2 linked regions of the Azospirillum brasilense genome follow. The protein of the gene in region 1 interacts with the protein of each later gene in a pairwise test. Links are inferred from orthologs where the notes say so. Each region holds a gene or a part of one and is shown on either strand. Other genes may lie near its edges.

Region 1 (15,356 bases):
CAGCACCTTGCGCCCGACCATCAGCTCCGCCAGCGCCTCGCGGCTGGTGTCGGCGGTGGCGACGTTCGCCACCACCTGCCCGCGGCGCATGACCGTCACGTTGTCGGTCAGCTCCATGATCTCGCGCAGCTTGTGGGTGATGATGACGACCGTCTTCCCCTGCTCGCGCAGCGCGCGGAGGATGCGGAAGAGGTGGTCGGTCTCCTGCGGGGTGAGGACGCCGGTCGGCTCGTCGAGGATCAGGATGTCGGCGCCGCGGTAGAGCGCCTTCAGGATTTCCACCCGCTGCTGCGCCCCCACCGGCAGCTCGCCGACCGGGCGGTCGAGGTCCACCTCCAGCCCGTAGTCGCGGGCGAGCCGGGTCAGCTCCGTCCGTGCCCGCGCCATCCCGGCGGCCAGGGTGACGCCACCCTCCGCCCCCAGTAGGACATTCTCCAGCACGGTGAAGGGATCGACGAGCATGAAATGCTGGTGGACCATGCCGATCCCGGCGGCCAGCGCGTCGCGCGGGCTGCGCACCGCCACCGGACGGCCGTCCACCAGGATCGTCCCGCCGTCGGCGGGCAGATAGCCGTAGACGATGCTCATGATCGTCGATTTGCCGGCGCCGTTCTCACCGATCACGCCGTGGATGGTGCCTTTCGGCACGACCAGCGACACGTCACGGTTGGCGTGGTTGGCGCCGAACCACTTGTTGACGCCGCGGGTTTCCAGGGCGGGAGGGTGTTGGGGCATGGGGTATCTTTATGGAGAGGTTCTTGCCCCTACCCTCCCCGCTTCGCGGGTCCCCTCCCTCCCCCGCTGGGCGGGAGAGGGCCGATTTCCCTCCCCCGCCCAGCGGGGGAGGGTCAGGGTGGGGGCAATGCTCGACGACGCAGAAGCTCAGCTCACGGCTGATACGGCTTCACCACCAGCTCACCCGCGATGATCTTCCGCTTGGCGTCCTCGACGGCCTTCTCCATCTCCGCCGTGACGAGCTTGCGGTTGCTCTCGTCGAGCGCGTAGCCGACGCCCTCCTCCTTCAGCCCGACGACCCGGTGGCCCGCCGTCCAGCTGCCGTCCTTGGCCGACTTCATGCAGTCGTAGACGGTCACGTCCACCCGCTTGACCATCGAGGTCAGGATCTTGCCCGGGTGAATCCAGTTCTGGTTGCTGTCCACCCCGACCCCCAGCTTGCCGGCGTCCGCCGCGGCCTGGAGAACGCCCAGCCCGGTCGCCCCGGCCGCCGCGAAGACCACGTCGGCGCCGCGCCCGAACTGGCTCTTGGCCAGCTCCGCCCCGCGGGTGGGGTCGTTCCAGGCGGCGGGGGTGGTGCCGGTCATGTTGGTGAAGACCTCGCCGTCCGCCTTAACATGTTTCACGCCCTGCTCGTAGCCGGTCAGGAAGTTGCGGATCAACGGGATGTCCATGCCCCCGATGAAGCCGACCTTGCCGCTCTGCGAGGCCATCGCCGCCAGAATGCCGACGAGGAAGGAGCCCTCATGCTCCTTGAAGGTCACCGACTGGACGTTGGGCAGGTCCAGCTTGTCGTCGATCAGGCAGAACTTGGTGTTGGGATACTCCCGCGACACCTTGTCCACGGCGGCGGACTGGGAGAAGCCGACCGCCGTGATGACGGTGGCGCCGCGCCGCGCCATGTTGCGCAGCGCCTGCTCGCGCTGGCCCTCGCTGGTGACCTCGAACTCGCGGTAGACGATCCCGGTTTCCTTCTTGAAGCGCTCCGCCCCGTTGTAGGCCGCCTCGTTGAAGGACTTGTCGAACTTGCCGCCCTGGTCGAACACCACCGCCGGCATGAACTCGTCCGCCGCCAGGGCGGAGCCCGCGGCGGGAACGGTCGCCGCCGTCAGCGACAGGGCCAGAATGGTCAGAATGCGCGTCATCGTCATCGTTCTGCTTCCCCGTTCCGGTTCGCCCGCTTGCCGGGTCGTGGCGGCCAGGATAGCGGCTCCTCCCGCCCGGTGACAGGGGGCACATGGCGTGGGGAATTCCGCCGCAGGTCACAGCCCGTATGGGACCTCCTCCCGCAACGCCGGTTGACGGAAGGGCGGTGGCCCGCTATCACGCCCGCCATTGCCCGAAGGAGGGTCCCGGAGGAGGGAATCGCAGATTGGACGAGGTGATCGGCGTGCATGGTCTGGTGGTGCTGCTGCAGGGCATCGTCCTTGGAATCGCCATCGCCGCCCCCGTCGGTCCCATTGGCCTGCTCTGCATCCGCCGCACGCTCCAGCACGGGCCGCTGATGGGCTTCTTCACCGGCTTCGGCGCCGCCGTGGCCGACACCATCTACGGCGCCATCGCGGCCTTCGGCGTGTCCGCCGCGCTGGACTTCCTGCAAGGGCACGAGATCGCCTTCCAGCTCGTCGGCGGCATCTTCCTGATCGTCGTCGCCATCCGCACCTTCCGCCAGAAGCCGGAGGACGAGGAGCGCGAGGCCGCCAGCGCGCCCGACACGCCGTCCTTCCTCGGCGGCTTCATGACCGGCCTGTCACTGACCCTGACCAATCCGGCGACCATCATGGCCTTCATCGCCATCTTCGCCGGCTTCGGTCTGGGCGGCAATCTGGGTCGGGTGGACGCCTCCACGCTGGTGGCCGGCGTCTTCATCGGCGCGTCCTTGTGGTGGTTCACCCTGTCCATGGGGGTCGCCGCCGTGCGCCACCGCATCTCCGACCGCGGGCTGACCCGATTGAACCATTGCACGGGGGTGGCGCTGGCGGCCTTCGGCATTTGGGCGCTCGGCATGGCTGTCACCGGCATGGCCGGCTGGGCCATGGGGTAAGCCCTTAAGGGCTAAGCGGCGCCCCCGCCACCGGCGGATCGCCGTCCGGCCCACGCGGCGCCTTCTGGGCGCGGCGGATGCCGTGGAAATGGCTGACCAGCCGGTACAGGTACAGCCCGACCAGGACCACCAGCAGCCCCACGGTGAAATAGCCAAGGAGGCTGTGCGCGAAGGGCCAGCGGGACAGCATGTAGCCGGTCCAGGCGAGCAGCAGGGTCCACAGGATCGACCCGGCCCCGGAATAGAGGCAGTAGAGCGGGATCGACATCCGGCAGGCCCCCGCCGGGATCGAGATCAGCGTCCGCACGCCCGGCACCGGCTGGGTCAGGAAGACGGCGATGCCGCCATGCTTTCCAAACCACTCCGTGCTTCGTCGGACCTTCTTGGGGTGGATCGTCAGCCAGTGGCCGTAGCGCTTTAAAAAGGCTTCCAGCCGGTCGCGTCCCATCAGCCGACTGGGCAGGAACCAGACCAGTTGCCCGGCCAGCGAGCCCAACCCACCGGCCAGGGCGACGCCGAGTAGATTGTACTCGCCCTGCGCCGCCGCGATGCCGGCCAATGGAATGACCGACTCGGCCGGAACTGGCGGAATCACCCGCGCCAGGACCAGGAGCAGGAAGATGCCCACGTAATTCATCGTGTGCATCACATCCACCAGCCAATTGGTCAGCCCGTCCGCCATTTCAGCCCATCCAATATTTTGTCTCTCTGGAACAGGGTTCAACGGCAGACGGTTCCTGGCCCGCCAATGGGGCGAAAGAGAGGATTACCACCTTTCCCGTACCTGCTTGACCGACATCAAAGCGCAGACGCCCTGAATTTTATAAGAATCCCTTCCATACCTGCCCCCTTGCAGGCCCCGTCCTGTGCGGGGTCACCCGGGCTTTTATGGCGGAATTTCCAAATGCAGCTTGGCAATCTGAAGATTTCCACCAAGATCCTCTCCATCATCGTTTTCCTGGCTGCGATCTGCGCAGGCATCACCGCCACATCGATCGCCGGTCTGGACGCGCTGAGCCGCGCCACCGACGAAATCCAGTTGGCCGGCGAAGAAATGAAGTTGGGCGCGCGCATCAACCGGATGGTTGTCGAACTGAACCGCGACGAGTACCGGCTGGCCGCCAATCCCGGCGATCTGGAGCAGGTTCTCCCGTCCATCGGCAAGACGCGCGAGGCCGTGAGCGGGCTGCTTGCCAAGGTCAAGGGAACCAGCGACGCGGAGCAGAGCCGTATGCTGTCCTCGTTCGAGAGCGCCCTGGCGCTCTATTACAAGGAACTTGAAGACACGATCGCCGTTGCTCGCCGGATCAGGGGCGGCAGCGATCTGACCCAAAATCAGCGCGACATCCTGGCATCGGTGGATGCAAGCGCGACCGCTGCGCGGGCACTTCAGAATCTGACCATCGCCTACACCAGCTACACCGACGAAAAGGCGTCGCGGCTGTCGCAGGATGCGTCCGCCCTGGCGGAATCCCGGTCGGTCCAGCTCGTCACCGCCGCCGCCATCGGCATCCTGGCAGGGCTTCTGCTCGGCTGGACGGTGTCCCAGTTCGGCATCGTCCGACCCGTGAAAGCCATCGTCGCCTGCCTGCGCGGCCTTGCCGACGGCAACCTGGATACTCTGCTGTACGGCACCGGACGCAAGGACGAGGTCGGGGAGATCGCCGCCACAGCGGAGGTGTTCAAGACCAACCTGATCCGCAACCGCGCGATGGAGCGCGAGGCCAAGGAGGCCGCAGCCAGTTCCCAGGCGGAGAAGCGCGCGGCGATGCTCGACCTCGCGGGCCGGTTCGAAGCGCGGGTGGGGGTCATCGTCAACGACGTCGGCGGCGCCGCGACGGAGCTTCAGGCCACCGCCTCCCAGCTCTCTGCCGCGGTCGAGGAAGTCAGCGCCCAGTGCGGCGCCGTGGCCGGTGCGTCGGAAGAGGCCAGCGCCAACGTGCAGACCGTCGCCGCGGCGTCGGAGGAAATGTCCGCCTCCATTCACGAACTGGCAGAGCGCGTGTCCCGCGCCGCCGCCCGCTCCAAGGCTGCGGCGGAGGGAGCCGATCTGGCGCAGACCCAGCTCGATTCCCTGTCCGGAGCCATCGAGCAGGTGGACCAGATCGTCGCCGCCATCAACTCCGTCGCCTCCCAGACCAACCTGCTGGCTCTGAACGCGACCATCGAGGCCGCCCGCGCGGGCGAGGCCGGCAAGGGCTTCGCCGTGGTGGCGAGCGAGGTCAAAAACCTGGCCAACCAGACCCACGCGATGACGGAGCAGATCGGCAACCAGATCGCCGCGGTGAAGAGCGCCTCCAACAGGACGGTGGACGCCATGCGCGCGATCATCACCCAGGTCGAGGACATCGACCGTTCCACCGCGGAGATGGCCGCCTCCGTCGAGCAGCAGAGCGCGGCGACGGGCGAGATCAGCCGCAACGCCCAGCAAGCGGCCAACGGCACCGCGGAAGTCTCCCGCAATGTCGTCGGCATCCAGCAGGCGGAGGCGGAGACCAGCACCGCCACCCACAGCGTGAAGGGAGCCGCCGACCAGTTGGCCGAACGTGCGGCCGGCCTGAAGCGCGAGGTGGACCAGTTCCTGGCCGAGGTGCGCGCGGCATAGACAGCCGCGCGTTCGGAACGCCCCTCAGCCCCGGGTGCCTCCCGGCGGCGGGGGCGGCGGGGCGCTTTCCGCCACGGCGGCGCGGCCCGGATCGCGTTTCTGGCATTCCAGCAGGATGTCGCGCGCGATTGGCGCCGCCGCGGTGGACCCGCCGCCGCCATGCTCAACGAACACCGCGCAGGCGTAGCGCGGGGAGCTGACCGGCGCGTAGGAGATGAACAGCGCGTGGTCGCGCTCCCGCCAGGGCAGGTCCTCGTTCTTCTTCACGCCGGTGCTGCGCTCCGCCATGGTGATGCGGCGGACCTGGGCGGAGCCGGTCTTGCCGGCCATCTCATAGCCGGGCTCGGTGATGCGCGACTTGTAGGCGGTGCCGTTCGGCGCGTTGGTCACCTCGTAGAGGCCGCGCAGGACGAGGTCGAGATTCTCCTTCTTCACCCCGATCGGCGGCCAGCTCGTCTGCTCGCCCGACAGCGCCTTGATCTGCTTGGTCAGATGGGGTTTCACCGCAAAGCCGCCGTTGGCCAGCCGCGCGGTCATGGCGACGAGCTGCATCGGGGTGGACAGCACATAGCCCTGCCCGATCGCCGCGATCAGCGTCTCGCCCTGCGCCCAGGGCTTGCCCAGGGCGCCCTTCTTCCAGTCGATGGACGGGATCAGGCCCGGCCGCTCGTGCGGCAGGTCCAGTCCGGTCAGCTGCCCCATGTCGAAGCGGTTGGCCATCTCGGCGATGCGGTCGATGCCGATGCGCCGCGACACGTCGTAGAACCACACGTCGCAGGAATGGCGCAGCGCGCCGACCACGTCCACCGTGCCGTGCCCGCCCTTCTTCCAGCAGTGGAAGCGGTGGTCGCCGAGGTCCATGTGGCCCGGACAGAACACTGAGTGGTTGCGGCTGATCAACCCGGACTCCAGCGCCGCCAGGGCCACCACCGGCTTGAAGGTCGAGCCCGGCGGGTATTGCCCGGCCACGGCCTTGTTGTTCAGCGGGGTTGCCTGATTGGACAGCAGTTCCTCCCACAACTCGGCGCTGATGCCCATGGTGAACTGGTTGGGGTCGTAGCTGGGGTGGGAGCACAGGGCGTAGATGCCGCCGGTGTGCACGTCCATCACCACACAGGAGGCGCTGACCTCCTGCGCCAGCCGCTGCTGCACGAATTTCTGAAGGCCGATGTCGATGGTCAGCTGGACCTCGCGGCCCGGCTGCCCCTCGTCGCGCGACAGCTCGCGGATGACGCGCCCGACCGCGTTGACCTCAAGCTGGCTGGTCCCCGCCGTGCCGCGCAGCGCCTTCTCGTGATACTTCTCCATCCCGGCCTTGCCGATGCGGAAGCCAGGCAGCGACAGCACAGGGTCGCCGTTCAGCTCCGCCTCCGACACGGCGCCGACATAGCCCAGGATGTGCGCGGTCGCCTCCGCCTCCGGGTAGTGGCGGATCTCGCCGACCTCGATGGCGACGCCCGGCAGGTCCGGTGTGTTCATCTCGATGGTGGCGACCTGTTCCCAGGTCAGGTTCTCACGCACGGTAACCGGCACGAAGCGGCGCTTGCGGTGCAGCTCGCGCATCACGCGGCGGCGGTCGCCGTCGGTCAGCGGGACGATCTTGGATATCTTGTCCAGCGTGTCCTGGATGTTGCGCGTGCGCTCCGACACCACGACGACACGGTAGTTCTGCTGGTTCACCGCCAGCGGTGCGCCGAACCGGTCGACGATGGTGCCGCGCGACGGGGCGACCAGCCGGAGGCTGATGCGGTTCTCCTCGGCCAGCATGGTGAAGCGCGCGGATTCCACCACCTGCAGGTAATAGAGCCGCCCGACCAGAGCGGACAGACCGGCGAGCTTCAGCCCGCCCAGCACGGCGGCGCGGCGGGTCAGCAGGCGGTAGCGGTCGGTGTCGCGGTCCATCGCAGTCAAAGGCTCACATCCCCTGCCAGATCATCCCTGCCGGCTATCCCTGCCCATCATCCCTGAAGAAACGCGCGGTGCACGCGGATCAGCATCCAGGCGATGGCCGGGAAGAAGGCCATGGTCAGCAGCGCCTGGAACAGCGCCGGCCGGAACGGCAGCACCGTCGCCTGGAGCGCCGAAAAGGCCAGCCATTGAATGCAGGCCACGCCCATCATGACCAGCCCGAAGCCGAACCACATCAGGGCGAAGGTGCTCGACGCCAGCACACGCCGCTGGCTGGACACCGCCCAATGGACCAGCACCAGCACCAGCGCGTTCACCCCCAGCGGCCCGCCGGTCAGCAGGTCCTGCAGCAAGCCGATCAGGAAGGCGGTGCCCGGCCCCATCAGGTCGGGCCGGTGGATCGCCCAATAATAGACGGCGATGGCGGTCAGGAAAGGCGCCACCGACGCATAGCCGGGCAGCGGCACCGGAATCATCCCGGCCAGCGCCAGCATGACCGTCACCGCGAACGGGGCGAGATTCCGTCCCGTCTTGTCCAACCGCTGCCACAAGGTCAGAGTCATTTCGACTCGGACGACGGTTCCGCCTCGCTTCCCGGCAGGCTGAACTCGACCAGTTGCAGGTGCTCGACCCGCGACAGATCGACGTTCGGCTGCACCCGGACGCCACGTTCACCGGCCGAGGACACCACGCCCACCGGCAGGCCCGGCGGGAACTGCCCGCCGTGACCGGAGGTGACCACCCGCTCGCCAACCTGCACCGGCGCTTCCGGCGGCAGGTAGAGGAGCCTGGTCTGGTCGGAGTTGTCGCCCGCCATCACCGCCCGCTGGCGCGAGCGCTCCAGAACCACGGGAATGCGCGTGTTGATGTCGGTCAGCAGGAGGACGCGGGCCGACCATTCCCCGACCTCGATCACCCGGCCGACCAGCCCGCTGCCGGCGATGGCCGCCTGCCCCTTGCGCACCCCGTCGCGGCGGCCGGCGGTGACCACCAGCGTGCGCAGGAAGGAGCTGCCCGGAGCGGCGATGACCCGCGCCGTGATGAAGGAGGACGACGGTTCTGGCGTCGCCTTGAGAAGGGAACGCAGGCTGATGTTCTCCGCCTCCAGCCGCAGCGCCGCCTGCTTCCACTGCAGCAGCCGCGCGTTCTCCGCTTTCAGCCGCTGGTTCTCTTCGAAGGCGTTCTGCACCTCGACCACCGACTCCACGACATGGGCGGCGGTGGCGGCGGGGCGGGAGATCGCGTCGAGGATCGGGGCGAAGGCGTCGGTCACCCGGGCGCGCGCGCTGTCCACCGACAACGCGTCGATCCGGCCCACCATCATCAGGGCGACGGAGGCGAGCACCAGCAACAGGAAGGAGAAGCGCTGGGCGAGCGCCCGCAAGGGGGCGGCGAGGCGCACGACGGAACCGGAATTGCGAGGCTTCACAGGATCATCCCGTCCAGGTACGCGATCCGCCCCCGGCTACGCCGGCGAATGGACGTACCACCGGGGGAACCCAAGCGAGCAATACACCAATCAGTAGGCGCTGACCAAGACGTTTCGCAGCGTCTTCATCTCTTCCAGCGCCCGCCCGGTGCCCAGCGCGACGCAGGACAGCGGGTCGTCGGCGATCGACACCGGCAGGCCGGTGGCGTGGCGCAGGACGAAGTCCAGGTTGCCCAGCAGGGCGCCGCCGCCGGTCAGCACGATGCCCTTGTCCACGATGTCCGCGGCCAGTTCCGGCGCCGTGTGCTCCAGCGCGACCTTCACCGCCTCGACGATGGCCGACACCGGTTCCGCCAGGGACTCGGCGATCTGCCGCTCGGAGATGATGAGTTCCTTGGGCACGCCGTTCATCAGGTCGCGGCCCTTGATCTCCAGGATGCGGCCCTCGCCGTCTTCCGGCGGGCAGGCCGACCCGATTTCCTTCTTGATCCGCTCCGCCGAGCCTTCGCCGACCAGCAGGTTGTGGGTGCGGCGGATGTAGCCGATGATGGCCTCGTCCATCTTGTCGCCGCCCACGCGGACGGAGCGGGAATAGACGATGCCGCCCAGCGACAGCACGGCCACCTCGGTGGTGCCGCCGCCGATGTCCACGACCATGGAACCGGTCGGCTCCGTCACCGGGAGTCCGGCGCCGATCGCGGCGGCCATCGGCTCCTCGATCAGGAAGACGCGGCGAGCGCCGGCGGCCTCCGCCGATTCCTGGATCGCGCGGCGCTCAACGGCGGTGGAGCCCGACGGCACGCAGATGATGACCTGCGGGCTGGCGAAGCTACGCCGGTTGTGCACCTTGCGGATGAAGTGCTTGATCATCTCCTCGGCGACTTCGAAGTCGGCGATGACGCCGTCGCGGAGGGGGCGGATGGCCTGGATGTTGCCGGGCGTGCGGCCCAGCATCATCTTCGCCTCGTCGCCGACGGCCAGCACCTGCTTCTTGCCGCGGACGTTGGCGATGGCCACGACCGAGGGTTCGTTCAGAACGATGCCGCGGCCCTTGACATAGACCAGGGTGTTGGCCGTCCCCAAATCGATCGCCATGTCGGCGGAAAGCACGCCGAGGAGTTTGGAAAGCATGGACCCGACTAACTCTTCAATGCGGTTGAGACGGCCTTGCCGGCGATGTGCCCGCTCCGGTGCGGAGGGCCACGCCCGCCAACGGTTCCATAGACGAATGCCCCTTCGCGCTCAAGCGGAGAGTGCAACCGGCACGCCTTGCCGAGCCCTGTTGCCGGCGCCCGTGGGGCGGTCGCCGGCGCCGGTCCGGCGCTCTGGTCGATGGGAGGCGGTCCTTGAGGCAAGGCCCGTCCCGGCGGAATGTCCAGTCCCCGAAGTGCTGGCGGAACGCCGTCCTCCGGTGCCCGCCACACTGCCGCGTCAGGGTTAATTTTCCGTCAACAGGAGGCGGAAACCTCCGGCGTCCGGCCAAACCGCCCCGCTCGCGGCGGGGGTATCCTTAGGCTGATTCCCAACCCGCCGCAACGGCTTTGTGTCGGGTTTGAAACCGCTCCGGCGCCCTGGTGCCGGCCCTCTCCGGCGGCCTCAATGATGGTCGGATTTCGCCGCTTCCGCGGCCTTCATCTTGGCCCCGTGATGATCGCCTTCCAGCCGGTCCATCAGGGCGAGCAGGACGCCCGACACCACGAAGGTCATGTGGACGATGACCATCCACATCAGGTTCTCCTTGCCGGTGTTGTCGATGTTCATGAAGCCCTTCAGCAGATGGATGCCGGAGATCGCCACGATGGAGGCGATCAGCTTCAGCTTCAGTCCGCCGAAATCGACCTTGCCCATCCAGTCCGGGCGGTCCTTGTGGTCGGCAACGTCGATTTTGGACACGAAGTTCTCGTATCCCGAAAAGATCACCATCAGCAGCAGGTTGCCGGCCAGCGACAGGTCGATCAGCGTCAGCACGGCCAGCAGCACGTCCTTTTCCTGCATTTCCAGCACATGCGGAACGATGTGGAAAATCTCCTGCGTGAACTTCGCCAGCAGAAGCACCAGCGACACGACGAGCCCCAGATAGAAGGGGGCAAGCAGCCAGCGGCTGGCGAAAATGATCTGTTCGAAACGGCGTTCGATCATGACGGTCGGCGTCCGTGATTGGTCATAAGGGGTAGCAGCGCCGGACTCTTGCCATTTCGCAGATGCGAAATCAACCGTTCCCATGCCGCGTCCGCCACACGGGATTGTTGGAAGAAAGCTGGTTCGCGACGCCACGAAACGGTAACGTCCCGGCCGTCCGCCGCACCGATAAGGCCCGCCCCCATGAAGAACCCCGCCCCGCACATCGTCACCGCGTTCGAAGACGCCATGAAGCGGCTGAAGGCCAGCATCGTGCAGATGGCCGGGGCGGCGGAAACCCAGCTCGACGGCGCGTTGACCTGCCTGACCCAGCGCAACCCGGAGCAGGCCCGCGCCATCGTGGAGTCCGACGCGCGCCTCGACAGCTACGAGCATGAAATCGAGGCGAACTGCATGCGCATGTTGGTGCTGCGCCAGCCCGTGGCCGACGACTTGCGCGAGGTGATCGCCGCCCTGAAGATCGCCGGCAATCTGGAGCGCGTGGGCGACCACGCCGCCAACACCGCCCGCCGCGCCGTCGCCGTGGCGGAGTTCCCCGAGTCCCCGGCGATGAGCACCCTGCCCAACCTGGGCCGCCTGGTGCGCCAGCGCCTGACCACCGCGGTGGACGCCTATGTGGACGGCGACGTCGAGCTGGCGCTGCGCGTCTGGCGCACCGACGACGAGGTGGACGCGCTCTACACCAGCCTGTGCGAGAGCATCAACCAGTCGGCGGCCCGCCTGCCGGAGATGTTCACCGCCCACATGCACCTGCTGTTCATCGCCAAGAGCCTGGAGCGCATCGGCGACCACGCGACCAACATCGCGGAGGTGGTGCATTTCGTGCACACCGGCCGGCCGCTGCTCGACGAGCGGCCCAAGGCGGACCGGTCGCGGGGGGATGTGTGAGGTTGCTGCGACGCTTGCCCCCACCCTGACCCTCCTCCGCTTCGCAGGGGAGGGAATTTTCTCCTCCCCCTGCGAAGCGGGGGGAGGCCGGGAGGGGGGCAATCCAATGCAGAACTCTCCAAAAAACGAAAAAGCGCGCCTTACGGCGCGCTTTTCCATTTCCAGTCCAGGAACCGATCAGTTCTTGGACTTGTCCACCAGACGGCGCTCGGCGATCCAGGGCATCATGGCGCGCAGCTTCTCACCGACCTGCTCGATCGAATGCTCGGCGTTGCGGCGGCGGGTCGCCTTGAAGGACGGCTGGCCGGCCTTGCACTCCAGCATCCAGTCGCGGACGAAGCGGCCGGTCTGGATGTCCTCCAGAACGCGCTTCATCTCGGCCTTGGTCTCCGGGGTGATGATGCGCGGGCCGGTCTTGTAGTCGCCGTACTCGGCGGTGTTGGAGATCGAGTAGCGCATGTTGGCCATGCCGCCCTCATACATGAGGTCGACGATCAGCTTCACCTCGTGCAGGCACTCGAAATAGGCCATCTCCGGGGCGTAGCCGGCCTCGGTCAGCGTCTCGTAGCCAGCCTTGATCAGCTCGGTCAGGCCGCCGCAGAGCACGGCCTGCTCGCCGAACAGGTCGGTCTCGCACTCTTCCTTGAAGGTGGTCTCGATGATGCCGGCGCGGCCGCCGCCGATGGCCGAGGCGTAGGACAGGGCGATGTCCAGCCCGTTGCCCGAGGCGTTCTGGTGAACGGCCACGAGGCAGGGCACGCCGCCGCCGCGCTGGTATTCGCCGCGGACGGTGTGGCCGGGGCCCTTCGGCGCGATCATGAACACGTCGAGGTCGGCGCGCGGCTCGATCAGGTTGAAGTGCACGTTCAGGCCGTGCGCGAAGGCCAGGGCGGCGCCTTCCTTCAGGTTCTTGGCGAGGTCGTCGCGGTACAGGTCGGCCTGCAGCTCGTCGGGGGTGAGGATCATCACCACGTCGGCCCAGGCGGCGGCCTCGCCCGGAGCCATGACCGTGAAGCCGGCGGCCTCAGCCTTCTTGATGGTGGCCGAACCCGGGCGGAGGGCGATGCGCACGTCCTTCACGCCGCTGTCACGCAGGTTGTTGGCGTGGGCGTGGCCCTGGCTGCCGTAGCCGACGATGACGACCTTCTTCCCCTTGATCAGGTTCACGTCGGCATCACGATCATAATAGACGCGCATGGTGGTCTTCCTTGGATTTTTCGATCTGGTGGTGCGAGTTTTGCGCAGCGGAATTACTCCACCGGCGAAAGGGCCGCGTCAAGCACAAGACTGTTCGGCAGACCTGCAAAAGGACGGCGGGCTGGGTCGTCTCCCTGTCATGGGTAGCCTCATGGCCCGCCGTTAAGGGCCGGGATCAGAACCCGGTAGCTCCCTTCGACATGGCGACGACGCCGGTGCGGCTGGCCTCGACGAGGCCGAGCTGGGCCATCAGCCCGACGAAATCGTCGACCTCCGCCGTCGTGCCGGTCAGTTCGAACACGAAGGAGGTCAGGGTGGCGTCCACGACCTTCGCCTTGAAGATGTCGGCCAGGCGCAGCGCCTCGATGCGGCGCTCCCCGGTGCCAGCGACCTTGACCAGCGCCAGCTCGCGCTCCACCGACGGCCCCTCGTCCGTCAGGTCGTGCACCTTGTGCACCGGCACGAGCCGGTCGAGCTGGGCCTTGATCTGCTCCACCACCATGCGGGTGCCGGAGGTGACCAGGGTGATGCGCGACAGGTGGTCGGCGTTGTTCACCTCCGCCACCGTCAGGCTTTCGATGTTGTAGCCGCGGCCCGAGAACAGGCCGATGACGCGGGCCAGCACGCCCGGCTCGTTGTCCACCAGCACGGCGATGGTGTGCTTCTCGATCTTCTCTTCCACGATCCGTACTCCGCCAGAGGGCCTTCAACCGTTCGTCTTGGTCGCCGCGATCAGACCAGCACCATGCCGTCTTCCGGCGTGGCGTCGGACGGGCTGTCCTCCGGACCGAACAGGATTTCGTTGTGGGCCTTGCCGCCGGGAATCATCGGGAAGCAGTTCTCCTTCGGGTCCACGGCGATGTCGATGATGCAGGGGCGGTCGGTGACGGCCAGCATCTTCTCGATGACCTCGTCCACCTCGGCCACCGTGGTCGCGCGCAGGCCGACGCAGCCCCAGCTTTCCGCCAGCTTCACGAAGTCGGGCAGCGCCTCGGAGTAGCTGTTGGAGTAGCGGGAGCCGTGCAGCAGCTCCTGCCACTGGCGCACCATGCCCATGTACTTGTTGTTCAGGATGAAGATCTTGACCGGGGCGCGGTACTGCACCGCCGTGCCGATCTCCTGCATGTTCATCAGGAAGGACGCCTCGCCCGACACGTCCACCACGATGGCGTCGGGGTGGGCGAGCTGGGCGCCGATGGCCGCCGGCAGGCCGTAGCCCATGGTGCCCAGGCCGCCGGAGGTCATCCAGCGGTTCGGCTCGTCGAAGGGCAGGAACTGGGCGGCCCACATCTGGTGCTGGCCGACCTCGGTCGTCACGTAATGGTTCTTGCCGCGCAGCGCCTCGCGCAGCCGCTCCAGCGCGTACTGCGGCTTGATGACCGCCTCGGTGCGGTTGTAGTTCAGGCAGTTGCGGGCGCGCCAGCCCTCGACCTGACCCCACCACTCCTTCAGCGCGGTCTGGTCGGCGCGCTTCTGGCGGGCCTTCCAGATGCGGATCATGTCCTCCAGAACGGCGCCGGCGTCACCGACGATGGGGATGTCCACCGCGACGTTCTTGTTGATCGAGCTGGGGTCGATGTCGACGTGGATCTTCTTCGAGCCCGGCGCGAATTCCGACAGCTTGCCGGTCACGCGGTCGTCGAAGCGGGCGCCGATGTTGATCATGACGTCGCAGTTGTACATGGCGAGGTTCGCCTCGTACGTCCCATGCATGCCCAGCATGCCCAGCCACTGCGGGTCCGACGCCGGGAAGGCGCCCAGCCCCATCAGGGTCGAGGTGATCGGAAAACCGGTCATCTTCACGAACTGGGTCAGCAGCTTCGCCGCGATCGGGCCGGCGTTCACCACGCCGCCGCCGGTGTAGAAGATCGGGCGCTTGGCGGTGGCGATCAGCTCGATGGCCTCCTCCACGCGGGCGATCTCGGGCTTCACCTGCGGGCGGTAGGTCTTGTGCTTCACCTCGGTCGGCGGGACGTAGGTGCCGTCGGCGAACTGCACGTCCTTCGGAATGTCGACCAGCACCGGGCCGGGACGGCCGCTGCGCGCCACGTAGAAGGCCTCGTGCATGGTGCGGGCCAGCTGGTTGACGTCCTTCACCAGATAATTGTGCTTGGTGCAGGGGCGCGTGATGCCGGTGGTGTCGGCCTCCTGGAAGGCGTCGTTGCCGATCAGGTGGGTCGGCACCTGCCCGGACAGGCAGACCAGCGGAATGCTGTCGCACAGTGCGTCGAGCAGGCCCGTCACGGCGTTGGTGGCGCCGGGGCCGGAGGTCACCAGCACGCAGCCCACCTTGCCGGTGGAGCGGGCGTAGCCTTCCGCGGCGTGCACGGCGGCCTGCTCGTGCCGGACGAGAATGTGCTTGATGTCGTTCTGCTGGAAGATGGCGTCGTAGATCGGAAGTACCGCGCCGC
Region 2 (15,497 bases), 1.6 Mb from region 1 along the record:
AAGATCGACCTGACCAACGACCATCTCGCCGGCAAGGAGATGGAGGTCGGGCGCTTCTATCTGAAGCAGGGTCAGTACACCGCCGCCATCGGCCGGTTCCGCACGGTGATTGAAAACTACCAGACCACCTCCCACGTCCCTGAAGCGCTGCACCGGTTGGTGGAGTGCTATCTGGCGCTGGGAATCACGGACGAGGCGAAGACCGCCGCCGCCGTGCTCGGCCACAACTTCCCCGGCAGCGAATGGTACACGGACAGCTACGCACTGCTGGTGGACGCCAACGTGCGTCCGGAGCGAAACGAGAAGTCCTGGATCAGCAGAGCCTGGAGCTCCCTGTTCTAGGACGATCCATGCTGGCGTCGCTGACGATCAGGGACGTCGTCCTGATCGAACGGCTGGGGCTGGGCTTCCGCAAGGGCCTGTGCGTCCTCACCGGCGAGACCGGTGCGGGCAAGTCGATCCTGCTCGATGCGCTGGGATTGGCGCTCGGTGCGCGGGCCGATTCGGGCCTCGTCCGCCATGGCGCCGATCAGGCGTCGGTGACGGCGGAGTTCGATCTGTCCGGCGACCATCCGGCGCTCGCCATCCTCAGGGAGCAGGGGCTCGACCCCGAGGAGCGGTTGGTCGTCCGCCGCACCGTCAGCGCCGACGGGCGCAGCCGCGCCTGGGTCAACGACCAGGCGGTCGGCGTCGGCCTGTTGAAGCGGCTGGGCGAGGAGCTGGTCGAGGTCCATGGCCAGTTCGACACCCACGGCCTCCTGAATCCGCAGACCCACCGCGGCGTGCTGGACGCCTACGCCGGGCTGTCCGGCCAGGCTGCCCAGGTCGCCGCCGCGCACCGGGCGTGGAGGCAGGTCGAAGACGCGCGCGCCAACGCCGCCGCCGAGATCGCCCGCGCCCGCTCGGAGGAGGAGTATCTCCGCCACGCCGTGGCCGAGCTGGATGCCCTCGCCCCCAAGCCGGGCGAGGAGGAAGAGCTGGCCGAGACCCGCGCCGTGCTGATGCACCGGGAAAAGCTGGTCGACGCCCTGAACGCCGCCTATGGGGAGCTGTCGGGCGACCGCGGGGTGGAGCGTGCCCTGTCCTCGGCCATCCGCACGCTGAGCCGCATCGCCGACAAGGCCGCCGGCAAGCTCGACCCGGTCATCGCCGCGCTCGACCGCGCCGCCACCGAGGCAGGTGAGGCCATCGCCGGTCTCCAGGCCGTGTCCTCCGATGTGGATATGGACCCGCAGGCCCTGGAGAAGCTGGAGGAGCGGCTGTTCGCCCTGCGCGCCGCCGCCCGCAAGCACGGGGTGGACGTCGATGCTCTGGCCCCCCTGCGCAAGGACATGGCCGACCGGCTGCTGCTGATCGAGGATCAGGGCGATCTGCTGGCCCGCCTCGCCCGCGAGGCCGAGGTCGCCCGCGACGCCTACCGCAAGGCCGCCGAGTCGCTGAGCCGTGAGCGCCAGCAGGCCGCCGGCCGCCTGGACACGGCGGTCGCCGCCGAGCTCGCCCCGCTGAAGCTGGAGAAGGCGAAGTTTCGCACGCTGGTCGAGCCGCTGGCCGACGAGTCGGACTGGACGGCGTCGGGCATGGACCGCGTGGCCTTCCAGGTCGCCACCAACCCCGGCTCGCCCCCCGGCGCGCTGAACAAGATCGCGTCCGGCGGTGAGCTGGCGCGCTTCATGCTCGCGCTGAAGGTGGTTCTGGCGCAGACCTCGACCGTCGGCACGCTGGTGTTCGATGAGGTGGACACCGGCATCGGCGGCGCCGTCGCCGCCGCGGTGGGCGAGCGGCTGAAGACGCTCGGGCAGGGGCTCCAAGTGCTCGTGGTCACCCACAGCCCGCAGGTCGCCGCCCGCGGCTCCATCCACCTCAAGGTGCAGAAGTCGGTGAAGGGCGAGCAGGTGACGACCGGCGTGGTCGAGCTGGACGGGGACGACCGCCGCGAGGAGATCGCCCGCATGCTGTCCGGCGCCACCGTCACCGCCGAGGCCCGCGCCGCCGCCGACAGCCTGATCGCCGGACGGGGGTAGTCCGTTACCGTGATTCCGGCGAGCGGATGAATGGGCTTTCCCTGTTCATCCGCTCGCCGGAGCGCCCAACCGGGCGCCGCGCCCAAGATGAAGTTTGGCTTGGCGCGAAAAGCCTGCGTGGCGTTTGAACGCAATACGTCAAGCCAAGTCTTTGGCTTGGCGGTATCAGGTCACAGCAATCGCCCGCAGCGGTCATACGGCGGCCACAGCAAAACACGCATAGTCCAGCCTAGCGCGTCCGGTAACCGGGCGCCGTTCGCCCAAGAACGAACAAGGTTGGCAAGATGTCGAACAGCTCCGCTTCCGCCGGCAACGTCGTCGTGATCGACAGCGGCCTGTCCTCCGCCTGGAACACGGGCCGGCTGGTCTACCAGCATGACTTCTACGGAAATGACAACGACGCCATGGTCGCCAACGCGAACACGCACGGCGCCCTGGTCACCGCGGAGATCCTGGAGAACGCGCCCGACGTCGGCATCATTGCGCTGAAGGTCATGCCCGACGACGGCAGCGGCGCCAGCGAGGCCAACATCGAGAAGGCCCTGCAGTGGGTCGTCGCCAACGCCGACGCCTACAACATCACGGCGGTGAACCTGTCGCTGGGCGGCGGGGCGCAGACGACCGCGGCCACCACCTCGATCTCCGACGAACTGGCCGCTCTGGCCGCCAAGCGCGTGCTGACCGTGGCCGCCGCCGGCAACAGCGGCGACGGCGGGGTGTCGCAGAGCGTCTCCAGCTACTCCGCCGACGTGAACCAGATCTGCGTCTCGGCCTCCACCGGCGACGGCGCCTTCCCGTCCTGGGCGCAGCGCAGCCCGTCGCTGACCGATGTCTGCGCCGACGGCACCGACGTGCGCATCACCAATCTGTCGGGCGTCACCTACACGGCCAACGGCTCTTCCTTCGCTGCCCCGGCGGTCACCGCGGCGGTGGCGAAGGCGCAGCAGGCGTGGGTGGAACAGACCGGCACCCGGCTGACCCAGGGGGAGTTCCTCGATCTCGCCCGCAGCACCGGCAAGGCCATGGGCACCGCCGGCTATTTCGAGCTGGACACCGATGCCCTGCTCGCCAAGATCGCCCAGTCCGCCCCGGTCTCCACGGCGCAGAGCGCCACGACGATCACCGTCAACGCCTCCGGCGCGCCGGCCGGCGGGGTGAACGCCCATTTCAAGCTGCTGGTGGATGGCAAGACGGTGGGGCAGGCCACGGTGGATTCGGCGGCCAAGGATTACAGCTTCACCGCCAACCTGACCGCCGACCAAGCCCATAAGGTCCAGGTCCAGTACGACAACGACGGCTTCGTGAATGGCCAGGACCGCAACCTGTTCGTCAACAAGGTCACCATCAACGGCACCGCCCACAGCCCGACCGCCGCCAACGTCACCTATGACAAGGGCGCTCTCGACGGCAAGGACGTGGTGAAGGGCCAATCGTCCATGTGGTGGGGCGGCACGCTGGTGGTCGATGCCCCGGCCAAGGACTTCCCGGCCCAGGCGGCGCCCGCCAACACGACCATCACGGTCAACGCCTCCGGCGCCGAAGCGGGCGGGGTGAACGCCCATTTCAACCTGCTGGTGGACGGCAAGGCCATCGGCGGCGCCACGGTCGGCACGGCGGGCAAGGACTTCACCTTCGCCACCAACCTGACCGCCGATCAGGCGCACAAGGTCCAGGTGCAGTACGACAACGACGCCGTGGTGAACGGGCAGGACCGCTCGCTGTTCGTCAACAAACTCACCATCAACGGCCACGCCGTTGCCCCCACGGCGTCGAACGTCACCTACGACAAGGGCGCTCTCGACGGCAAGGACGTGGTCAAGGGGCAGGCTGGCCTGTGGTGGAATGGCACGCTGGTCGTCGACGCCGACAAGTCCTGGTTCCCGTCTTCCGGAACCGCCTCGGGAAGTGGCGCCATTGCCTCCGCCCTATCGGCGGACGGACAGGACACGGTGTGGCAGCACCTCGTTGCCCAGGGGTTGGAGGCCGCGGCGCCTGTCCATGCGGACGCGGCGCTGTCCATGGCGGATCTCGGCCTGTCGGGGGATGTCCACGCCCACGCCGCGCTGACGGACCATCACCCCGACCCGCTGCACCCGTTCGACGTGGCCTGAGCGACGGCGCCCTGAGCCGTGCCATCAGGACGAGGGGTGGGAACGCCCCCGTCCGGTCACGCCGCCACGCGCAGGGACATCATGTGCGACAGGAACTTGTCCAGCGCGGCGCGCAGCTCCTCCGCCGTCCCGCTCAATCGGACGGTGGTGTGGAAGGCGTCCTCGACCGACGCCATGACCGACCGTGCGCCGTCGGCGAGGTGCCCGGCCTCGTCGGACATGCGTTCGGCGGACTGGCTGGCCTCGTGGATGTTCTGGGCGATTTCCCGTGTCGCCTCGTTCTGCTGGCCCATGATGGACAGCACGTCCTGCGAATGGGCGCGCAACGCTCCAACCACTGAGCCAATTCCGGCGATCTCGTCGCGGGTCCGGCCCGTCGCGCCGTCGATCTCCTGAAGCAGGCGGGTGATGTCCTCCGTGGCTCCGGCGGTCTGCTTGGCGAGCACCTTGACCTCCGCCGCCACCACGGAGAAACCGCGCCCGGCCTCGCCGGCGCGGGCCGCCTCGATGGTGGCGTTCAGCGCCAGCAGGTTGGTCTGGTTGGCGATGGCGTTGATGAGCTTCAGCGTCCCGCCGATTTGTCCGGCGATCCCGGCCAGCGCGGTGACCGCCTCGGTGGAGCGCTGTGTGGCGGCCTGCGCCTCGTTGACGATGGAGAAGGCGCTCTCCATGCGCGACACCACGCTGTGGTTGGTGGCGGTCAGTTCCTCGGCGGCGGCGGCGATGGCGCGGGCGTTGCTGGCGGTGCCGGAAACCGCGCCGGTCAGATGCTCCGTACGCACGCCGGTGTCCTGGGCGATGCCGCGCACCGCGCCGGTGGCCGCGTTGACCGCCGCCGCAGACTGGCCGACGGTATCGATGGCGCCCTGCACCGTGTCCCGGAAATTCTCCGCCAGTTCGACCAGCATCCGGTTGGTCATGGTCGTCACGGCGGTGCTGTAGGCGTCGAAGGACAGGTCAAGGTCGAGGAAGATCGCGGTTTCCACCGCCTCCATGATCCTCATGGCGCGCGGCGCATCGCGGCGGTGCCGTTCGCCGATCAGCCTGCCCAGCCGTCCCATGACCAGCCGGTAGGCTCCGAAATACCAGCGCGGGTGCAGGCCGATGCGGTAATGCGCTTGGCCCACCGCCTTCACGCGCGTCAGGTAGACGTCGTCGAAGCTCCCGGAAAACAGATGTCGCCAGTGATTGACCTGGGCGTCCTTCAATCGCTCGACGGATTTCCCGTTCAGGATCTTCCGAAGTTCGGGAATGGCGAGAAGGTGGTCGTAGAAGTCTTTGAGAATGACGGGCAGATGCGGCTCGGCGATGCTCCAGGCTTCCTTCAGAAGCGGGGCCGTCTCACTGCCAATCCGCAGAAAGGAGAGGCGTTCCTGAACGCCGCCTTGAATGCCGCCTTGAATGCCACTGTCCATGGTGTTCGTCTCTTTGTTCTTGGTTGGCAAGCGTTGAGCTGCGGCTGGACCGGGGCTCCTCCCGGCTGATCACCGCTCGGCTATCACCATGCTGGCATCATGGACATGACAATTTTAACGATTGGTTTCATGCTTTATTGCAGTTCTGCAAAATATTAAATTAATCGAATTCCCGGAGATAAAAAGAGAAAACCAGGGGAATCGCATAAGTTCCCATGCCCGTCTTTTGCCGTGGTTATAGGAAATAAGGCAGATTATCAAGTTTCTGGAAATCTTCGCAAAGATGCCGCGAGGCAACGTTTGCCAACCGTCTGGCGGTTCACTGCCGGAACGTTTTAATACTCTGGTATGCGACAACTGGGCGCAGGTCTATGCCGGTCTCAGGCGGCGCTCTTCCAAGGCTGCCAGCCGCCCAGACGAAGCCCGATCGCGATGCCGGTGAAAGGAATGCGCAACTCCAGGTCGCGGGGTTGAAAGAAGGTCAGGCGTTCCGGCGTGCCCGTGGCGCCGTACTCCAGGCGGGCGCCCTTCGGCTCCTCGGCGAACTCGTCGCTCATCACCTGCCAGATCTCCAGGTCGTCGCCGTGGTTGGAGATCTTGTACTGGCCGCAGCGCCAGACCGGAGCCTCGCCCACGCCACCCTCGACCACCTTCTTGTCGCCGTCCATCTTCACGTCGCCCACGCCGGCGGCCCGGCCCGACATGGACGGCCCCTGGCTTTCCGCGCGGAAACCCAGCCGCAGCCAGGGGGACCGGGTGCGCGGGATCATGCGGCGCAGCAGCCGTGCGTCCTCCGTCGCGAAATGGTCGGGATCGTCGTACAGGATGCGGTCAAGCGCCGCGGCGATGACGAAGCGATCGTCGATGGTCAGGCTGCCGGCGGTCGCACGGCTGGTCGGCTCGTTCATGCAGCACATCCGTTCACGGGCGCCGGTTCATCATACACGCAACCCTCGCGTCCCCGCACCTTTCCAGGTCTGCTCAAGGTCTGCGGTTTCAAGGTTGGCGCGGACGGAGCCGAATGCCAGACCGGCTCAAGGCCGGACTCCACGGCACGCCCCCGCGGCGCTATGCTGCGCCCCCGGCGGCGCCCGCCGATCCAGCGCCGTCCTCCAGCGTCATCCTCATGAGAAGGCACCGAAGAGACCCGCCATGAACGACCTGTTCGATACCCCCGCCGCGCTCCGCAGCATCCCCGTGGAGGAGCTGACGGTGGAGCAGGCGCAGGCGGAACTGGCCGCGCTGGCCCAGGAGATCGCCCACCACGACCGGCTCTATCACCAGCAGGACAAGCCGGAGATTTCCGACGCCGCCTACGACGCGCTGGTCCGCCGCAACAACGGGATCGAGGCGCGCTATCCGGAGCTGCGCCGCGCCGATTCGCCCTCTCTGCGCGTCGGCGCGACCCCGGCGGCGGGTTTCCGCAAGGTGCGGCACGCGCTGCCCATGCTGTCGCTCGGCAACGCCTTCGAGCCGGAGGAGGCGCACGAGTTCGTCGCCCGCGTCCGCCGCTTCCTCGGCCTGTCCGACGACGCCCCGCTGGAGTTCGTGGCCGAGCCGAAGATCGACGGGCTGTCCTGCTCGCTCCGCTACGAGAACGGCCGGCTGGTCCTGGCCGCCACCCGCGGCGACGGGACGGAGGGCGAGGACGTGACCGCCAACGTCCGCACCATCAAGGACGTTCCGCAGACGCTGGAGGCGCCCTATCCCGCCGTCCTGGAGGTGCGCGGCGAGGTCTACATGAACCGCGACGACTTCCTGGCGATGAACCGCGCCTACGCGGAGCGGGGGGAGGATCTGTTCGCCAACCCGCGCAACGCCGCCGCCGGCTCGCTGCGCCAGAAGGATTCGAAAATCACCGCGTCGCGCCCGCTCTGCTTCTTCGGCTACGCGCTGGGCGAGCTGTCGGAGCCGATCGCCGACACCCAATGGGGCATCCGCGAGCGGCTGCGCGGCTGGGGCTTCTCGCTGAACCGCCCGGCCAACCTGTGCGACGGCGCCGAGGCGCTGCTGACCCATTACCGCAAGATCGGCGAGGAGCGCTCGGCGCTGCCCTTCGACATCGACGGGGTGGTCTACAAGGTCAACAGCCTGGAGCTTCAGCAACGGCTGGGCTTCGTCAGCCGGGCGCCGCGCTGGGCCATCGCCCACAAATTTCCGGCTGAGCAGGCGCAGACCCGGCTGAAGGGCATCACCATCCAGGTCGGCCGCACCGGCGCCCTGACCCCGGTGGCCGAACTGGAGGACATCACCGTCGGTGGCGTGGTGGTCAGCCGCGCCACCCTGCACAACGAGGACGAGATCGCCCGCAAGGATGTCCGCATCGGCGATCTGGTGACCGTCCAGCGGGCCGGCGACGTGATCCCGCAGATCGTCGGGGTGGTGGAGGGGCAGCGCCCCGAGGACGCCGTGCCCTACGTCTTCCCCGACCATTGCCCGGTCTGTGGCAGCCTCGCCGTGCGCGAGCCGGACGAGGCGGTGCGCCGCTGCACCGGCGGGCTGATCTGCGCCGCCCAGGCCAAGGAGCGGTTGCGCCATTTCGTGTCGCGCAACGCCTTCGACATCGAAGGGCTGGGCGAGAAGACCATCGAGGAGTTCTGGGAGGACGGGCTGATCCGTTCCCCCGTGGACATCTTCACGCTGGAGCGCCGGGTGGAGGCGGGCGAGATCGCCATCCTCGGCCGTCCGGGCTGGAAGGAAAAGTCGGTCGAAAACCTGTTCGCCGCGATCAACCAGCGGCGCGAGCGCATCGACCTGCACCGCTTCATCTTCGCGCTGGGCATCCGCCACATCGGCGAGGTGACGGCTAAGTCGCTGGCCCGCCAGTACGGTTCTATCGACGGCTGGCTAGAGGGGATGGAGCGCGCCGTCGCCAACATGCCGGGGGAGGCGTGGCGCGACCTGCACGCTTTGAACGGCCTCGGCCCGGTGAAGGCCGACGCACTGCTCGCCTGGTTCGCCGACCCGGAAAATTTGCCGAAGCTGGACTTCTACGCCGGCCAGGAGGCGTTGCGGCTGGACAGCGTCATCAAGCTGCTCGGCATCAAGAAGGTGGACAGCCGCGCCGCCCAGGCGCTGGCCGAGCGCTACGGCGCACTGGCGGACTGGAAGGCGGCAATGCTCGCCGCCGTCGGCGCGCAGCCCGGCCCCGGCTGGGGCGAACTGGTTGCCATCCCCGACGTGGGCGAGGTCGCTGCGGAGGAACTGGCCGGCTTCTTCCAGGAGGAGCGCAACCGCGCCATCATCGACGACCTGCGCGCCGCGGGCGTGCGGGTGGCCGACGCCGAACGCCCGAAGGCGGCCAGCGGCTCCCCCGTCGCCGGCAAGACGGTGGTGTTCACCGGCACGCTGGAGACGATGACCCGCACCGAGGCGAAGACCCGCGCGGAGTCGCTGGGGGCCAAGGTCGCCGGCTCGGTCTCGGCCAAGACCGATTACGTCATCTGCGGGGCGGACGCGGGCAGCAAGGCCGCCAAGGCGCGCGACCTGGGCGTGATCATCCTCAGCGAGCAGGAGTGGGCCGAGCTGATCGCCGGCTGATCGCCGGCTGGCCTGGGGGGCGGAAGGGGAGGCGCGGCGCGGCTGAGTGCCGCGTTGACGCCCCTCGCCGCCGGTTCCATAAAGGGGAGAAGCACCATAAGAAAAATGAGACGGGGGATCGCTATGGACTCCATTCAATGGTCGCGCTGGATGAGCGTCGGCATCGAAGAACTCGATGAGGATCATCGTGTTCTCGTGGACATCGTCAACAAGCTGGGTGCGTGCGAAAACCGCGACTCTCCTGATGTCGTCGAAGCGATCCTGGACGAACTGATCCACTACACCAAGGATCATTTCGCGCGCGAAGAAGCGCACATGGCCCAGGCCAATTACCCGACCTTCGCCGCACACAAGGCTCTGCACGACACCCTGACGCGCAACGTCGAATCCTACCGCGAACGCTTCCACGCCCAGCGCGACACCATCACCGGCAACGAGGTGTTCGAATTCTGTGCCGACTGGTTGGGCAAGCACATCCTGAAGGAAGACACCCGCTTCGGCGCCTACGCCGCTGAGCAGTGAGTTGTCTCATTTCCCCTCTCCCGGGGCGGGAGAGGGGATTTCGACAGTGCCACCTCAGCCGAAGTCTCAAAAACACAACATAAAATATTGATATAATTCAATATTATTGTGCTTTTTGGGAAAGCGGCGCAGAAATCATATCCTTCCACTCCCGGAAGGGGAGGGGAGTGTGCGTGCGCCTCGCCTCGCGCGAATCCGAGAGGGGAGGGGGGCGCAAAACGAAAATGCCCTCCCCGGAAGGGGAGGGCAGGGGCAACGCGATGCTGTGAGGTGCGTCTTAGGCGACGGCCAGCCGCTCGGTCGCGTGCCAGACGGCGCCCGGCAGAGCCGTGCTCGGCGGGGTCTCGTAGCACCAGGCGCTGGCGTCGGCGAACAGAGCGCGCAGCAGCTGGTTGTTCAGGGCGTGGCCGGACCGGACACCATGGAAATGACCGACGAACATCGCGCCGGCCAGATAGAGGTCGCCGACCGCGTCCAGGATCTTGTGGCGCACGAACTCGTCGTCGAAGCGCAGGCCGCCCTCGTTCATCACCTCGTCACCGGAGATGACCACCGCGTTGTCCAGCGAACCGCCGCGGGCGAGGCCCATCTTGCGCAGCCCCTCGACCTCGTGCAGGAAGCCGAAGGTGCGGGCAGCGCTGATCTCGTCACGGAAGGTCTCGGCGTCCAGCTCCATCTCGTGGCTCTGCTGGGCGATCGCCTTGCTGGCGAAGTCGATCTCGAAGCTGAAGCCCGTCGTGTGGTCCGGCGTGAAGGTGGCGCTCTTGTTGCCCTCGGTCACGGTGACCGGCTTCAGGATGCGGATGGCCCGGCGGGGCGCGTTCTGCGACACGGTGCCGACGCGCTCGATGGCCTCCACGAAGGGGGCGGCGCTGCCGTCCATGATTGGCACCTCGATGTTGTCCAGCGCGACCACGGCGTTGTCCACGCCACAGCCAGCCAGCGCCGACATCAGGTGCTCAATGGTGCCGATGGTGGTGCCGTGGGCGTTGCCGATGACCGTGCACAGCTTGGTGTCGACCACATGGTCCCAGCGCGCCGGGATCACCGCGGCGGGGCCGCTGAGATCGGTGCGCCGGAAGACGATGCCGCTGTTCGGCTCGGCCGGGGAAATCGTCAGGGTGACCGTCGCGCCCGTATGCAGCCCGACGCCCGAGCAACGCACCGGCTTCGCCAGGGTACGCTGCAGCATGCCTTCGGTCTTGATGCGATTCTGAGCCACGGTGTCTGTCCCGTTTCAATCTTGGTCTTGTGCGGTCGGTCTGCGATTTGCCGCCGGTCTCCGCCGAGGGCGGGGCGGGTCAGCGCTTATGACCGCATATGCTAGGTATCATTGGCCCCTATGGAGGACAAATCACTCTTTGTTACCGTTTGTTGCAGGGCGGTAGAGCACCGTCGTCGGACGCGAAACGGGCGTTCCCCGGACACGAAAAGACCGCCCCCGGAGCGCTCTTGCGAAGCTCTGGAGGCGGTTGAAGTCAAACAGGTTGTGGATGCCCGCCGATGCCGCTTCGAAAGAGGCGGCGGCGACCGGCGGGTTGCTGTTGCCCTCAGATCAATTGGGCCAGCCTCGGTGACGCGTCAGTTGGCCTGACGGCGCAGGAAGGCGGGGATGTCCAGCGCTTCCTCGTCGATCTTCTGGGTGGTGCCGTCGCCCATCGCCTGCGGGCGCGGGGGCTGGGCCATCGGCTGCTGCGGGGCGGCCATCGGCGGCTGCGGCATCATCGGCTGCTGGTGTTGCGGCTGGTGATGCTGGGGCTGATGGTGCTGCTGCGGCTGATGCTGCGGGGCCGGCTGGGGAGCCGGTTCGGCCTTGCGGCCGGCCAGACCGGTGACCAGACCGAACAGGAAGTTCGGCTTGCGGGCCGGCGGCTCCGCGTGGGCGGCGGCGGCAAGCTGGCTCGACATCGGGACCGAGGACTGGCGCGGGCCGGGATCGGCGGCCTTCGGGGCGATGAAGTGGCCGTCGCGGCGCTCGCTGTGCAGCGGACCGGTGGCGACGTTGCGGGCCGGGGCGGTTTCCACCGGCTGCATGCCGTCATGGCCCATCGGCATGTGCGGGTGGGGCGCATGCTGCGGGGCGTGCTGAACCATCGGGTCCATGGGCTGCTGGACCGGCTGCGGCGCCGGCTGCTGGGCCGGAACGTGCTGCTGGAACTCCGACGGGTGCGGCTGCTGGACCTGGGGCTGCGCGACCCCGCCCATCGGGCGCGGGGCCAGACCGGCGCCGGGGATCGCCGGGGCGACCTGACCGGGGGAGGCGAGCGGCGCCGGGGCGGCCTGGGTCAGGCCGGCCGCGCCGGCGGGCTTCTTGGCGCCGCCATTGCCGCCGTTGCGGTCGGAGACCAGCGACAGGTTGACCGGGTGCAGGGTGCGCGGGTTGGACATGGCCGCGGCGTCGATGCCGGTGGCGACCACCGACACGCGCATCACGCCGTCCAGCGAGCTGTCGAAGGTCGAGCCGAAGATGATGTTGGCGTCCGGATCGACCTCGTCGCGGACGCGGTTCGCCGCCTCGTCGACCTCGAACAGGGTCATGTCGTAGCCGCCGGTGATGTTGATGAGGACGCCGCGGGCACCCTTCATCGACACGTCGTCGAGCAGCGGGTTGGAGATGGCTGCCTCGGCGGCCTCGATGGCGCGGCGCTCGCCGCCGGCCTCGCCGGTGCCCATCATCGCCTTGCCCATCTCGGTCATGACCGAGCGGATGTCGGCGAAGTCCAGGTTGATGAGGCCGGGCATCACCATCAGGTCGGTCACGCCGCGCACGCCGGAATGCAGAACGTCGTCGGCCATCTTGAAGGCGTCCGCGAAGGTCGTCTTCTCGTTGGCGATGCGGAACAGGTTCTGGTTCGGGATGATGATCAGCGTGTCGACATACTGCTGCAGCTCGGCGATGCCCGATTCGGCCAGCCGCATGCGGTGCGCGCCCTCGAAATGGAAGGGCTTGGTCACCACGCCGACGGTCAGCAGGCCGCGCTCGCGGGCCGCGCGGGCGATGACCGGGGCAGCGCCCGTGCCGGTGCCGCCGCCCATGCCGGCGGTGATGAACACCATGTTGGCGCCTTCGAGGTGACCGATGATCTCCTCGAGCTGCTCCTCGGCGGAGGCGCGGCCGACATCCGGCTTGGAGCCGGCGCCCAGGCCGCGGGTCATGGTGGTGCCGAGCTGGACGCGCTTCTCGCAGAGCGAGCCCTTCAGGGCCTGCGCGTCGGTGTTGCCCACGACGAAGTCCACACCTTCCAGGTTGGACTTGATCATGTTGTTCACGGCGTTGCCGCCGGCGCCGCCGACACCGAAGACGGTGATCCGGGGCTTCAGCTCGGGTTCGATGCTGGGGATGGTCACGTTGATCATGTTATGGCCTCCACAACCTTTTGATTGGTTCGATGCTTTGCGTCGCGGGTCTTTGCCCGGTTGGGTCCGGGTGGTGTTTTTAGGCAGGAATGCCGTGGTGCGGCGGGAGCCTTTTTGGGCCGAAAACCAATGTCGGTAGGATCATAGGTTCTCCCGCAGCCACAGGCCGACGCGCCCGAAGAATCCCGTGCCGGCGCCAGCCTCATGGCCCGCCACGGGAAGCTCCGTCGGATTGCGCACGGCGTGGAGAAGGAGGCCCGCGGCGGTCGAATAGGACGGACCGCCTTGCGCCTCGTTCAGACCGGTGATCCGCGTCGGTCGCCCGATGCGGACCTGTTTGTCCAGGATCAGCTGCGCCAGCTCGCGCATACCCGGAAGTTGGCTGGCGCCGCCCGTCAGGACGACGCGCCGGCCGACCAGCTTCGCGTAGCCGGAATGCTCCAGCCGCGAGCGGACATGCTCGAAGATTTCCTCCAGCCGCGGCTGGATGATGCGCACCAGATAGGATTTCGGCAGGTTGTTGGCGCCGAGGCGCTCCTCCTCGCCGACCTGGGGGACGTCGATCATCTCGCGCTCGTCGGCGGGGCTGGTGATGGCGCTGCCGTGCAGCGTCTTCATGCGCTCCGCATGGACGACCGGCGTGGTCAGCCCGCGCGCGATGTCGTTGGTGACGTGGTTGCCGCCCAGCCGGATGCAGTCCGACCAGACCAGCGTGCCTTCGGAGAAGACGGAGATCGTCGTGGTGCCGCCGCCCATGTCGATGCAGGCGGAGCCCATCTCCATCTCGTCGTCGACCAGACAGGCGAGGCCGGACGCGTAGGGGCTGGCGACCAGACCCTCGATGTCGAGATGGCAGCGGGCCACGCAGGTCTGCAGGTTGCGCACCGCCCCGGCGGGCGAGGTGATGACGTGGGCCTGGACGCCCAGCCGCTCGCCGTACATGCCCTTGGGGTCGCGGATGCCGCGGCTGCCGTCGAGCGCGAAGCCCACGGGGATCGCGTGGACCAGCGCCTGGTCCGGGCCGACCTGCAGGCTGCGGGCGTGGGCCAGCGCGCGGCGGACGTCGCTCTCCGTCACCTCCTGGCCGGAAACGGGGACCTCGGCGTTGAAGCCGTGGGAGATCGGGGAGGACACGTTGACGATCACGTCGCGGATCGTCTCGTTGGCCATCTGCTCGGCCGCGTGGACGGCGGCGCCGATGGAGGTCTCCGCCGCCTCCATGTCGATGATCGCGCCGGCTCGCACGCCCGTGGCGATCTGGTGGCCGATGCCGACGATGCGCACGGCCCCCGCATCCTCGACGCGGGCGATGAGGCAGCACACCTTGGTCGAGCCGACGTCCAGCGCGGCGATGATCCCGCCGCGGGTGGCTCGTTTTGGCTTTTTCGCCCCGTTGAAGCCCATGTTCAGCACAACCCTATGGCCTCGATGCGTCCGGTCGTTCGCGTTTCAGAAAGAGGGGTTCAAAAAGAGAAGTGGCGGAGGATCACGTCTTCTTGCCCGGCTTCTTCTTGTTCTCCTCCTCCGTCCAGGGCAGGACGGCGGTGGCGGAGGTCTGCAGCACGGCGCGGTCGTTCTGGCGCAGGTCGATGGCCACGATGTCGCGGTCCAGGACCTGACCCGTCGCGTCCATCTCCGCCAACTGGCGCAGCGCGGACGGCATGCGGGCTTCCGGCAGTTTCACCACGACACCGTTCTTCAGCTTGAGGTCCCAGCGGCGGTCGCCGACCCAGGAGGCGGCGCTCACCTTGTCGCGCAGAGCCGGCACGTTGTCGAGGGCCGCGAGCAGCTTCGGCACCTGCATCGGCGCGTTGGCGCCGACGACCTGCGGCAGCGTCTCGATCCGGCGGTTGCCGCGCCGCGCCAGCTCGGTCGCGTCGGCCAGCGGGCGGCCTTCGCGGTCGATGACGGTGAACTTGCGGTCGTGCTGCCAGATCGCCATCGGCTCCCGTTCCGTCAGGCGGACGAACAGGATGCCGGGCAGGTGGCGCTCGATGGAGGCCGAGGCGACCCAGGGCAGGCTTTCCAGCTTCTCCTTGGCGTCGGACAGCGTGACGGCGAGGATCGGGTCGCCGCGCTGCACGCCCAGCACGCGCAGGATGGACGCCGGGTCGGTCTCGGTCCGGCCCTCGACCAGAACGTCGGCGATGGCGAAGCCGGCGGACGCGCTGGTCTGGATCAGGCTTTCCTGCAACGCCGCGGTGGTCTCGGCGAAGGTGCCGCGCTGCCACGCCGACACGGCCATGCCGGCGACGATCAGGACCGGCGTCAGCAGGATAGCCGCCTTGACCGCGGGACGGGTCCAGCGCGGCCAGGCGCGGCGGCGGTTGCCTTTCTGGGCCGACTTCGCCATGGCGCGCGGCGGCACGGGCCTGTCGTCGCGGGCCCGGTTCGCAGAACCCCCGAAACCGGCGCGGAACTGCGGATCGATGCTCAGTCGAGTTGACATGCGGCGTTCTCCACCATCCAAGCGACGAGAGCCCCGTAGGTGAGCCCCACGGCAGCGGCCTGTTCGGGAACCAGCGACAGCG

Evidence for each region.
Region 2: the proteins of H1Q64_RS00095 (region 1) and ftsA interact in binary tests that used the Escherichia coli proteins (3 or more experiments, as listed by UniProt). The link is inferred for Azospirillum brasilense from one-to-one orthologs.

What each region holds. Positions count from the first base shown.
Region 1 is NZ_CP059449.1:10,105-25,460, forward strand. The notes cover bases 7,833-10,608. They hold H1Q64_RS00095 (rod shape-determining protein), read right to left. Parts: upstream 9,853-10,608; coding sequence 8,812-9,852; downstream 7,833-8,811. Other genes in these bases: mreD (rod shape-determining protein MreD), read right to left, coding at 7,833-7,855; mreC (rod shape-determining protein MreC), read right to left, coding at 7,852-8,721; H1Q64_RS00100 (TIGR00645 family protein), read right to left, coding at 10,318-10,608. Also shown: H1Q64_RS00055 (ABC transporter ATP-binding protein), read right to left, coding at 1-735; H1Q64_RS00060 (BMP family lipoprotein), read right to left, coding at 888-1,886; H1Q64_RS00065 (LysE family translocator), read left to right, coding at 2,117-2,779; H1Q64_RS00070 (DedA family protein), read right to left, coding at 2,784-3,461; H1Q64_RS00075 (methyl-accepting chemotaxis protein), read left to right, coding at 3,684-5,384; mrdA (penicillin-binding protein 2), read right to left, coding at 5,409-7,286; more of mreD, read right to left, coding at 7,343-7,832; more of H1Q64_RS00100, read right to left, coding at 10,609-10,857; phosphate signaling complex protein PhoU, read left to right, coding at 11,044-11,748; ilvC (ketol-acid reductoisomerase), read right to left, coding at 11,926-12,945; ilvN (acetolactate synthase small subunit), read right to left, coding at 13,121-13,627; H1Q64_RS00120 (acetolactate synthase 3 large subunit), read right to left, coding at 13,678-15,356. UniProt on the Escherichia coli protein: Forms membrane-associated dynamic filaments that are essential for cell shape determination. Acts by regulating cell wall synthesis and cell elongation, and thus cell shape.
Region 2 is NZ_CP059449.1:1,620,110-1,635,606, forward strand. What follows is about bases 12,240-15,156. They hold ftsA (cell division protein FtsA), read right to left. Parts: upstream 14,371-15,156; coding sequence 13,108-14,370; downstream 12,240-13,107. Other genes in these bases: ftsZ (cell division protein FtsZ), read right to left, coding at 12,240-12,966; H1Q64_RS07735 (cell division protein FtsQ/DivIB), read right to left, coding at 14,453-15,156. Also shown: H1Q64_RS07685 (outer membrane protein assembly factor BamD), read left to right, coding at 1-342; DNA repair protein RecN, read left to right, coding at 351-2,021; H1Q64_RS07695 (carbohydrate-binding domain-containing protein), read left to right, coding at 2,306-4,132; H1Q64_RS07700 (globin-coupled sensor protein), read right to left, coding at 4,189-5,547; H1Q64_RS07705 (hypothetical protein), read right to left, coding at 5,928-6,455; NAD-dependent DNA ligase LigA, read left to right, coding at 6,700-9,087; H1Q64_RS07715 (bacteriohemerythrin), read left to right, coding at 9,211-9,609; lpxC (UDP-3-O-acyl-N-acetylglucosamine deacetylase), read right to left, coding at 9,887-10,831; more of ftsZ, read right to left, coding at 11,191-12,239; more of H1Q64_RS07735, read right to left, coding at 15,157-15,415; H1Q64_RS07740 (D-alanine--D-alanine ligase), read right to left, coding at 15,400-15,497. UniProt on the Escherichia coli protein: Essential cell division protein that assists in the assembly of the Z ring. May serve as the principal membrane anchor for the Z ring.